DNA from 4 places in the Marinomonas pontica genome. Region 1 is predicted to be linked to each of the others. Evidence: predicted binding sites of a transcription regulator. Region 1 holds the regulator's gene; each other region holds the start of a gene.
What was found. The regulator PhoB, encoded in region 1, activates phosphate uptake and scavenging genes when phosphate is short. The targets are predictions, from matches to a motif close to TGTCATANNNNTGTCANA.

Region 1 (2,206 bases):
TGTACTGTCGATATTAAGCTTTGTCTTGGTATTGTTTACCGACCTACAAACCATTTTGCTGTCATTTGTCGGCTTGGGGCTTGCTGCTCTGTACCCATTCATGAAACGATACACCCATCTGCCTCAGCTTTTTCTGGGTTTGGCTTTTTCTTGGGCCATTCCAATGGCTTACAGTGCACAAGGTGGCGCACTTACCGACCCAGAGCTGTGGATGCTGTTTGTAGCAAACTGTTTTTGGACAATCGCCTACGACACTTATTACGCGATGACCGATCGCCCTGACGACCTAAAAATCGGCATCAAATCAACCGCCATCCTCTTTGGACGCTACGATTTGTTCATCATTGTGTGTTTACAGGGATTCACCTTGTCTTTATTGACATGGATAGGTGTGTTAGCCGAACTCCATTGGCTATACTTTGTGTCTCTCGTAATGTGTATTGGGCTTTTTTATCAACAGTTTAAACAAGCTAAGGACCGCGATCGCCAAGCTTGCTTCCGCTCCTTTTTAGACAATAACCGGATTGGTTACTGTGTCTTTATAGGCTTGGTTTTAAGCTATTTTATGTAATATATGGCAAAGTTGTGACAGTTTAACTAAATTGTCACATTAGGTCGCTTTAATGAAACCGTTCCTGAGATGAGGATAAATCCTGTGACCGGTAAAAAAGTATTAATTATTGACGACGAGTCTTCCATACGCGAAATGATCGCCATTGCACTTGAAATGGCGGGTTACGAGTATCTGGAAGCAGAAAACATTCAGCAAGCCCATGAAATTATTGTGGATCACCGTCCTGACCTAATCCTTGTTGATTGGATGATGCCAGGTGGCAGTGGCATAGAGCTCACTCGCCGACTCAAAAAAGACACCACGACGGCAGAAATTCCGGTCATTATACTGACCGCGAAAAGTGAAGAAGACAACAAGATCCAAGGACTAGAAGTTGGCGCTGACGACTATATTACCAAGCCTTTTTCACCTCGTGAGTTGGTTGCTCGACTCAAAGCTGTGCTACGCCGCGCAACGCCTCAAGGGGTTGATGAACCAATTGAAATAGAAGGATTGGTCTTGGATCCGATTAGCCAACGCGTCACCATTGGCAGTCGTCCTTTGGAGATGGGACCTACCGAATACCGTTTACTCAAATTTTTGATGACTCACCAAGAGCGCGCGTATTCTAGGGCTCAGTTATTAGATCAAGTATGGGGTGGAAACGTCTACGTTGAAGAACGTACCGTTGATGTCCATATTCGTCGTTTACGCAAAGCCATAGGCAGTACGCACGATTTCTTGATACAAACCGTACGAGGAACAGGCTACCGCTTCTCAGCAAAAAGGTCCGTATGAAAACAGTTTGGCGAAACACCATCATTACTTGGTTAGCAGGTCTTGCGGCCTGCATTGTTATTGGCTTTATTATCGGACAAGTCTTAGGTGTTTTGCTGCTGTACGTTTTGGGCTCTTTGTATTGGCAGCTGTATCAACTGTATCAATTCCATAACTGGTTACGTCATTCAGGTCGCGCAGCGCCCCCAGAAACACGCGGAATTTGGGGCGAAGTGTTTGATGCGGTTTACCGTCTGCAGAAAAAACAGCGCAAATCCAAGCGCCGAATGCGCCAAGCGTTAACCCGTATCGAAAGCTCCACAACCGCCTTGAAAGAAGGCGTAATCATGGCGGATAACCAAGGCAATTTAGAATGGTGGAACAACTCCGCTGGGCATTTTCTTGGCTTGGTTCGCCACGCTGATCGCGGACAAGTCATTACCAATATCGTCCGCAACCCAGACTTTTTCCGCTATTTCAGCCAAAAGCGTTTTGGTGAACCCTTGGTCATCAAATCGCCCGCCAAAGATGGCGTGTATTTGGAAATCCAAACCACCTTATACGATAAAAATGACCACCTTATCTTTGTACGTGATGTGACGCGCTTGCACCTACTGGAGCAAATGCGCAAAGACTTTGTGGCCAACGCATCTCACGAATTAAAAACGCCGCTGACCGTGATCAAAGGGTATTTAGAAACCCTAGATATGTTCAAAGACAGCCTGCCAAAAAGCATGCAAAAAGGCATCGTGAATATGTCAGAACAATCTGAGCGTATGGAGCAGCTGATTGAAGATTTGCTGTTGTTGTCACGCTTAGAAAGCAATGATAAGCGCGAAGAAAACCAGTGGCACAAGGTCACAGACATTATTCAAG
Region 2 (2,206 bases), 260 kb from region 1:
TGTCTCGTCTGCTTAGGCATTTATTGATTACAGTGTATGTTACGAACCTGAAAAGGGTCAAAGTTGCGACGGGTATTTTTTAATAACGGGATAGTGTCAAAGACAAAGTTATGTTGTGGATCATTGGAATTGTGTTGGTTGTTTTGTTGATCGTTGGACCCAGTGCGTGGGTAAAATTCACCTTGAAGCGCTATGCGGCCGATCGTCCAGATTTACCCGGAACGGGTGGCGAACTGGCAACACATTTAGTAAAGCGTTTCGAATTGAGCGAGGTAAAAATCGAAGCGACACAAGAAGGCCGTGACCACTTTGATTATGGCCAACATGTTGTGCGGCTTAGCCCAAGTGTGCTGAATGGACGATCTTTAACCGCGGTTGCGGTTGCAGCGCATGAAGTTGGGCACGCCATAGCCCATGAAAAAAAAGAAAAAATTGCGCGACTTAGCACACGTTATTTGCCTTTGGCACATGGGCTTCGCCGCGTGACGGCAGGCTTATTATTGGGGTGGCCACTGATCTCGGTGATGTTGCACTTGCCTTACGCCGTACCTTTGCATGCGCTCGTGGTTGGCTTATCGGGTTTACTCGCTGTGTTGGTACAAGTGGTTATCTTGCCCGAAGAGTGGGACGCCAGTTTTAACAAAGCGCTCCCCCTTTTGAGAGAAGGCCACTATATCCCACAGGAAGACCTACCTAAAGTGAAGAAAATCCTCACCGCCTGCGCCATGACTTACGTCGCCGCCGCGTTAATCAAAGTACTCCTCGTGTGGCGTTGGTTTAAGCGGTAGCGCTTTGTCTTTCCACATGACTCGCATACACAAAGCCTTCTCTAAATTTGTCACAAAAAAGGCATGAACTTCGCATAAAATCGTCTTACTATCAAAAGCTGACTTTTTGGTTAGTATTTTAATATAACAAGATGATCCAATTGAGCGGAGTAAAAGAAAATGACGTTTTTTGTTCCTAAGGGCGCGACGATGTTCGCCTCTTCTTTGCTGTTTGCGGCGATGGCGCAGGCTTCTACCATTGACTTGCGAGTCATGGAAACCACGGATATTCACATGAATCTGGTGGATTACGATTACTACGGCGATAAACAAAGCGATGCGGTGGGTTTGTCTCGTGTGGCAACCTTGATTAAAGCGGCCCGTGCCGAGGTGACGAACTCTGTCTTGGTGGATAACGGTGATTTATTACAGGGCACGCCGTTGGGCGATTATGTAGCGAAAGGTCGCGTGTTGCGCTTTGGTGAGACGCATCCTGCGTTTAAAGCGATGAACTTGTTGGATTACGATGTGGGTAATATCGGTAACCACGAATTTAACTATGGCTTAGACTTTTTGATGAAAAGCTTAAGCGGCGCGAATTTCCCATACATTAACTCGAATGTCTATGTGGACGATGGCGACAACGATGCGTCTAACGATCAGCCTTATTTCCAGCCTTATATTATTAAAGACAAAACCTTCGTTGATTCTGACGGCAAAGAACAAACGGTCAAAGTAGGTTACATTGGCTTTGTGCCACCACAAATTATGACGTGGGATAAAGACAATTTAACCCATAAAGTCATCGCCAAAGACATTATCGAAACCGCCAACAAATACATTCCTGAAATGAAAGCCAAAGGCGCGGATGTGATTATCGCGATTCCGCACAGTGGCATGATGAATTCGCCTTATATGAAAGGCGAAGAAAACGCCTCTTATCATCTTGCGAAAGTCGATGGCATTGATGCGATTTTGTTTGGTCACTCGCATCGAATATTTCCAGGCGATAAAGCCTTAGACGTCTTTGACGGTGTGGATGGCGAAAAAGGTACGGTACTTGGTAAGCCTGCGACCATGCCCGGCTTTTGGGGTTCTCACCTTGGGGTGATTGATTTAAAACTTGAGCCAGCTGGCAATGGTTGGAAAGTGGCGGATGGCAAAGCTGAAGTGCGTGCTATTTCTCGTCGTGAAGGCCGAACCACGATACCTTTGGTGGAAGCGGATACGAATATTAATAAAGCGGTAGAAACTGAGCACGAAGGTACGTTGGCGTACATGCGTCGCAAAGTCGGTGAATCGACAGCTGATATCAATAGTTTCTTTGCGTTGGTGCAAGATGATCCATCTATTCAGATCGTCAACAATGCGCAGATTTGGTATGTGGAAAATATTGTTCGCGGTACGTCCTATGAAGGCTTGCCTATTTTATCTGCGGC
Region 3 (2,206 bases), 940 kb from region 1:
CAAATCATGTTAGAAAATGAGCGTCACTGGAGAACGGAAGAAGAAATTAAACAAGGTATTTTGTCTATTTGGTCTGTTATGAAATCGTGTGTTCAGCATGGTATCCGTAACGAAGGGATTTTACCTGGTGGTTTAAAAGTGAAGCGCAGAGCCGCAAGTTTGCACAGAGATTTAACCAGCAAGACTCGAATGGATATGATCACACCGTCTTTGGGGGCGATGGATTGGGTGAATCTATACGCATTGGCGGTGAATGAAGAAAATGCGGCGGGTGGGCGAGTTGTGACCGCGCCAACCAATGGTGCCGCAGGAATTATTCCTGCTGTACTTCATTATTATTGGGAATTTTGCCCTCGTTCTTGTGAGGAAGGGGTGATTGATTTTTTTCTAACAGCGGCGGCAATTGGTCTATTATTTAAGGAGAATGCGTCAATTTCAGGCGCTGAAGTGGGTTGTCAGGGAGAGGTTGGTTCGGCTTGCGCGATGGCGGCGGCGGGGTTAGCGGCGGCGACGGGCGGTTCCCCCGAACAAATTGAAAACGCGGCAGAAATAGGTATGGAGCACAATTTGGGATTAACGTGTGATCCAATTGGTGGCCTAGTGCAAGTTCCCTGTATCGAGCGAAATGCTATGGCGTCTATTAAAGCCATCAACTCTGCCAGTATGGCGTTACGTGGTGACGGAACGCACTATGTGTCTCTTGATAAGGTAATTCGCACCATGCGCGACACAGGCAGAGACATGAATGATAAATACAAAGAAACATCGCGCGGTGGTTTGGCTGTCAACGTGATTGAATGTTAGTTATTTTAAATAAAACAAGCTGTAATAAAACGGTCATATTTCTGTAGTATCTTTGTCATAAGCGCCTTTATTGGCGCTTATTTTTGTTTTTACGAGTCATATTCTACGCAAAACTTTTGGGGTTTTTATCTGCAGACTCCCAGTGTAGAATGGCGCGGAATTTACATTTAATAAAAATGTAACGGGATGAATTGAGTGCCAGATGAAGTTCGGATGCTGGGATAAGCATGTCACTGTAAACTCAAGTGCGTCTTGAGTGAATAGTGGTTTGGCAAAGATTAACGACAGAAAGAAGAGCCCGTATGGATCTTACAAATAACCCGAAAGAAGAATCCACTTTGTTGAGTGGTCATGAGTTTGTTCGTGTATTAATTGCACTGGCATTTGTTTTGTTGGCAGGCTTCTACGCTTCATCAAATGGCGTCGGAGTGTCAAATCTTTCTATTTTGGCGATTGCTGCCGCGATAGGTGCCTACATGGCTATTAATATCGGTGCGAACGATGTTGCCAATAACGTGGGCCCTGCGGTAGGTTCGAAAGCACTTTCCATGACTGGGGCCATATTAATTGCTGCTGTTTTTGAAGCGGCTGGCGCTTTGATTGCGGGTGGTAATGTCGTTGGAACCATTAAAAACGGCATTATTAATCCTAACTCTATAGGTGAGGCTGAAACCTTTATCTGGGTCATGATGGCGGCGCTGTTGGCGGGCGCTATTTGGCTGAATTTGGCCACTTACCTAGGTGCGCCTGTTTCCACAACGCATTCTATTGTTGGTGGTGTCTTAGGTGCTGGCATTGCCGCTGGTGGTTGGGATATTGCGAACTGGGATAAGCTAATCGCTATCGTAGCGAGCTGGGTAATTTCTCCTGTATTAGGTGGTGTAATTGCTGCGTTATTCTTGATGTACATTAAACGCTCTATCACTTACAAGAATGATATGATCGAAGCGGCGACAAAGGTCGTGCCTTTGCTCGTTGGTTTTATGGTTTGGGCGTTTTCAACCTATCTTATCCTTAAAGGATTGAAGCACCTTTGGAAGTTTGATTTCATCACGGCGGCACTGATTGCATTTGCTATTGCTTTGACTGTGTATTTCTTCGTTCGTCCGATCGTTGATAAAGCGTCAGCGTCCTTGAAAAATGACAAAGATGCGGTAAATAGCTTATTTACTCTTCCGCTGATTGTGTCTGCAGCATTGTTGAGCTTTGCTCATGGCGCAAACGACGTAGCCAATGCTATTGGGCCTTTAGCGGCTATTAATGATGCATTAATGACTGGCGCGGTTTCTAGCAAAGCCTCTATTCCACTATGGATTATGATGGTAGGCGGTATTGGCATTGCGGTGGGTCTTGCTCTGTTTGGTCCTAAACTGATCAAGACTGTAGGTTCAGAAATTACTGA
Region 4 (2,206 bases), 3.1 Mb from region 1:
CGCACAGGTCGTCATTATCTAGGGGCATTGCTGGATTCGTTTGGTGTCCTTTACAATGCGTACCCCAGTCTTTCTCAGGCATTGTCTGACAGTGAGTGGATTGGGCATCATGTTTTGTTGGATTCGGCGGTTTTAGAGGAGGCGGATGATGCCGATAGAATGGCGTGGGAGGAATTGTGCTCTCAGCATCGGGTAACGAAAGTGTTATTGCATGGCCGTTCAAGTGTGCCAGCGGAAGACCACGCTTATGACGTGGCCTTAATAAAGCCAATTTTTGGTCATTCTTTGTTGGCGGCCTTAGAGAATCTAAAATCTGTATCAGAAGGAGAGACTGAAATGTCGGTCGAAGAAGAAAAAACAGCGGATAGTCGTCCTGTTTTTAAAGCCAATGTGCTTTTGGCGGAAGATAATCTCACCAATCAGATTGTGGCTCGAGGCTTATTGAATTTATATGGGGTAGACGTCGTGGTGGCTGAAAATGGCCAAAAAGCCGTAGAGTTGGCACAGTCGACCGCGTTTGACATCATTTTTATGGATTGCCAAATGCCAATCATGGACGGTTATGAAGCCACCCGAACTATCCGTCAGTTTACGGACGGTAAAACGCCGGCGGATGTCGCTATTGTCGCACTAAGCGCCAATGCCATGAAGGGAGATGAAGACGAGTGCTTTGCCGCGGGCATGAACGATCACATTGCGAAACCCATTTCTCAAGATAAGCTGGTGGCTACGTTGACGAAATGGCTTGGCAAGGAATAACAGCGACCTATATGGAGAGTGGTGTCATGCTCGAACCAAAAGTATTTGATAATGCGGACTATGAAAGTCGACTTGCCTGTAATCATGAGTTAATGGCTTTGGTTGCATCAGAATTTATAAAGGAAGCTGAGGGCTTGTTAGTCGAGTTGAGCCACCATATCCAGAACCAAGATTGGGTTAGCTTTGCTTTGGTTGCGCACCGTTTAAAAGGGGCGGCGTTGGAGGTGTCGGGTTATCGATTTTGCCAATTAATCAGTAAGATGGAGCGCCATGCGCTTCAGTCTGATCACCAATCCTTGGGCGAAGATCATCGCCATTTGAAGAGCGAATTTATCGTGCTGGTGAAGGCGCTCAAGCTCGATATTCTTTCTTAGCGACATCTTGTTAAGTGTTTCTTTAACGGCCATTCTTTGAATGGCTGTTTTCATTTCTATTTTAAAATACGCCGATCAGCGCAATTTTATTGTCTTTTTGTTTCATTTGAATTGAGATTGTATTTCAAATGAAACCTAACTATCATCAAAGTGAAATATTTTCTTTCTATAGTCGTTCTTTCTTTTCTAATAAAAACTCATTGTGAGGAACACGGAAATGCATAATTTGAAGTTAGCGTCAGTGGTTGTTGGTTTATCTATTGCAAGTTCAGGCTTTGCCGCCACAGAAATAGAATGGTGGCACGCAATGGGCGGTGCAAATGGTGAAAAAGTAAATGAAATTGCCAAAGCGTTTAACGACTCTCAAGACGCTTATGAAGTAAAACCGGTTTATAAAGGCAATTATACCGAGACAATGACGTCAGCGATTGCCGCTTTTCGTGCCAAACAACAGCCCGCTATCGTGCAAGTTTTTGAAGTGGGCACTGCGAGTATGATGGCCGCCAAAGGCGCGATTTATCCTGTATACAAACTGATGCGTGAGTCAGGCCAGTCGTTTGATGAAAGCGCTTATTTGAGTGCGGTAACGGGTTACTACACCAACAGCGATGGTCAAATGCTGTCTATGCCATTCAACAGTTCAACGCCTGTTTTGTATTACAACAAAGACTTATTCAAAAAAGCGGGCATCAGCCAAGCTCCAAAAACGTGGCAGGAAGTAGAAAGTGCGGCAAAAAAATTACAAGCATCCGGTGTAACTTGTGGTTTTACGACGGCTTGGCAATCTTGGGTGCAATTGGAAAACCTAAGTGCCCGTCATAATGTGCCTTTTGCTACGCTGGATAATGGTTTTGGTGGTCTGAAAACCGAGTTGAAATTTAATGGTCCATTACAAGTGGCTCATGTTACCAAAATGGGTGAATGGCAAAAGAATGGAGTTTTTAGCTATTCAGGCCGCACCAATGATGGCGCCGCGAAATTTTACAGCCAAGAATGTGGCATGTTTACTGAGTCTTCTGCTGGTTACGCAGGCATCAAGCGTAATGCAAAATTCGACTTTGGTGTGGCAGAAC

Region 2: a site for PhoB is predicted at 837-854, ahead of AABA11_RS15120 (bifunctional 2',3'-cyclic-nucleotide 2'-phosphodiesterase/3'-nucleotidase). Genes of this name have one in related genera too.
Region 3: a site for PhoB is predicted at 825-842, ahead of AABA11_RS11885 (inorganic phosphate transporter). Genes of this name have one in related genera too.
Region 4: a site for PhoB is predicted at 1,274-1,291, ahead of ugpB (sn-glycerol-3-phosphate ABC transporter substrate-binding protein UgpB). Genes of this name have one in related genera too.

The regions. Positions count from the first base shown of each region.
Region 1 covers NZ_AP027271.1:3,466,662-3,468,867, forward strand. Annotated here, with positions in the region: gene ubiA (4-hydroxybenzoate octaprenyltransferase) at 1-571, shown strand, start outside; gene phoB (phosphate regulon transcriptional regulator PhoB) at 656-1,351, shown strand; gene phoR (phosphate regulon sensor histidine kinase PhoR) at 1,348-2,206, shown strand, end outside.
Region 2 covers NZ_AP027271.1:3,207,249-3,209,454, reverse strand. Annotated here, with positions in the region: gene AABA11_RS15125 (zinc metallopeptidase) at 111-788, shown strand; gene AABA11_RS15120 (bifunctional 2',3'-cyclic-nucleotide 2'-phosphodiesterase/3'-nucleotidase) at 948-2,206, shown strand, end outside.
Region 3 covers NZ_AP027271.1:2,529,199-2,531,404, reverse strand. Annotated here, with positions in the region: gene AABA11_RS11890 (L-serine ammonia-lyase) at 1-804, shown strand, start outside; gene AABA11_RS11885 (inorganic phosphate transporter) at 1,107-2,206, shown strand, end outside.
Region 4 covers NZ_AP027271.1:380,857-383,062, forward strand. Annotated here, with positions in the region: gene AABA11_RS01805 (CHASE domain-containing protein) at 1-759, shown strand, start outside; gene AABA11_RS01810 (Hpt domain-containing protein) at 786-1,133, shown strand; gene ugpB (sn-glycerol-3-phosphate ABC transporter substrate-binding protein UgpB) at 1,351-2,206, shown strand, end outside.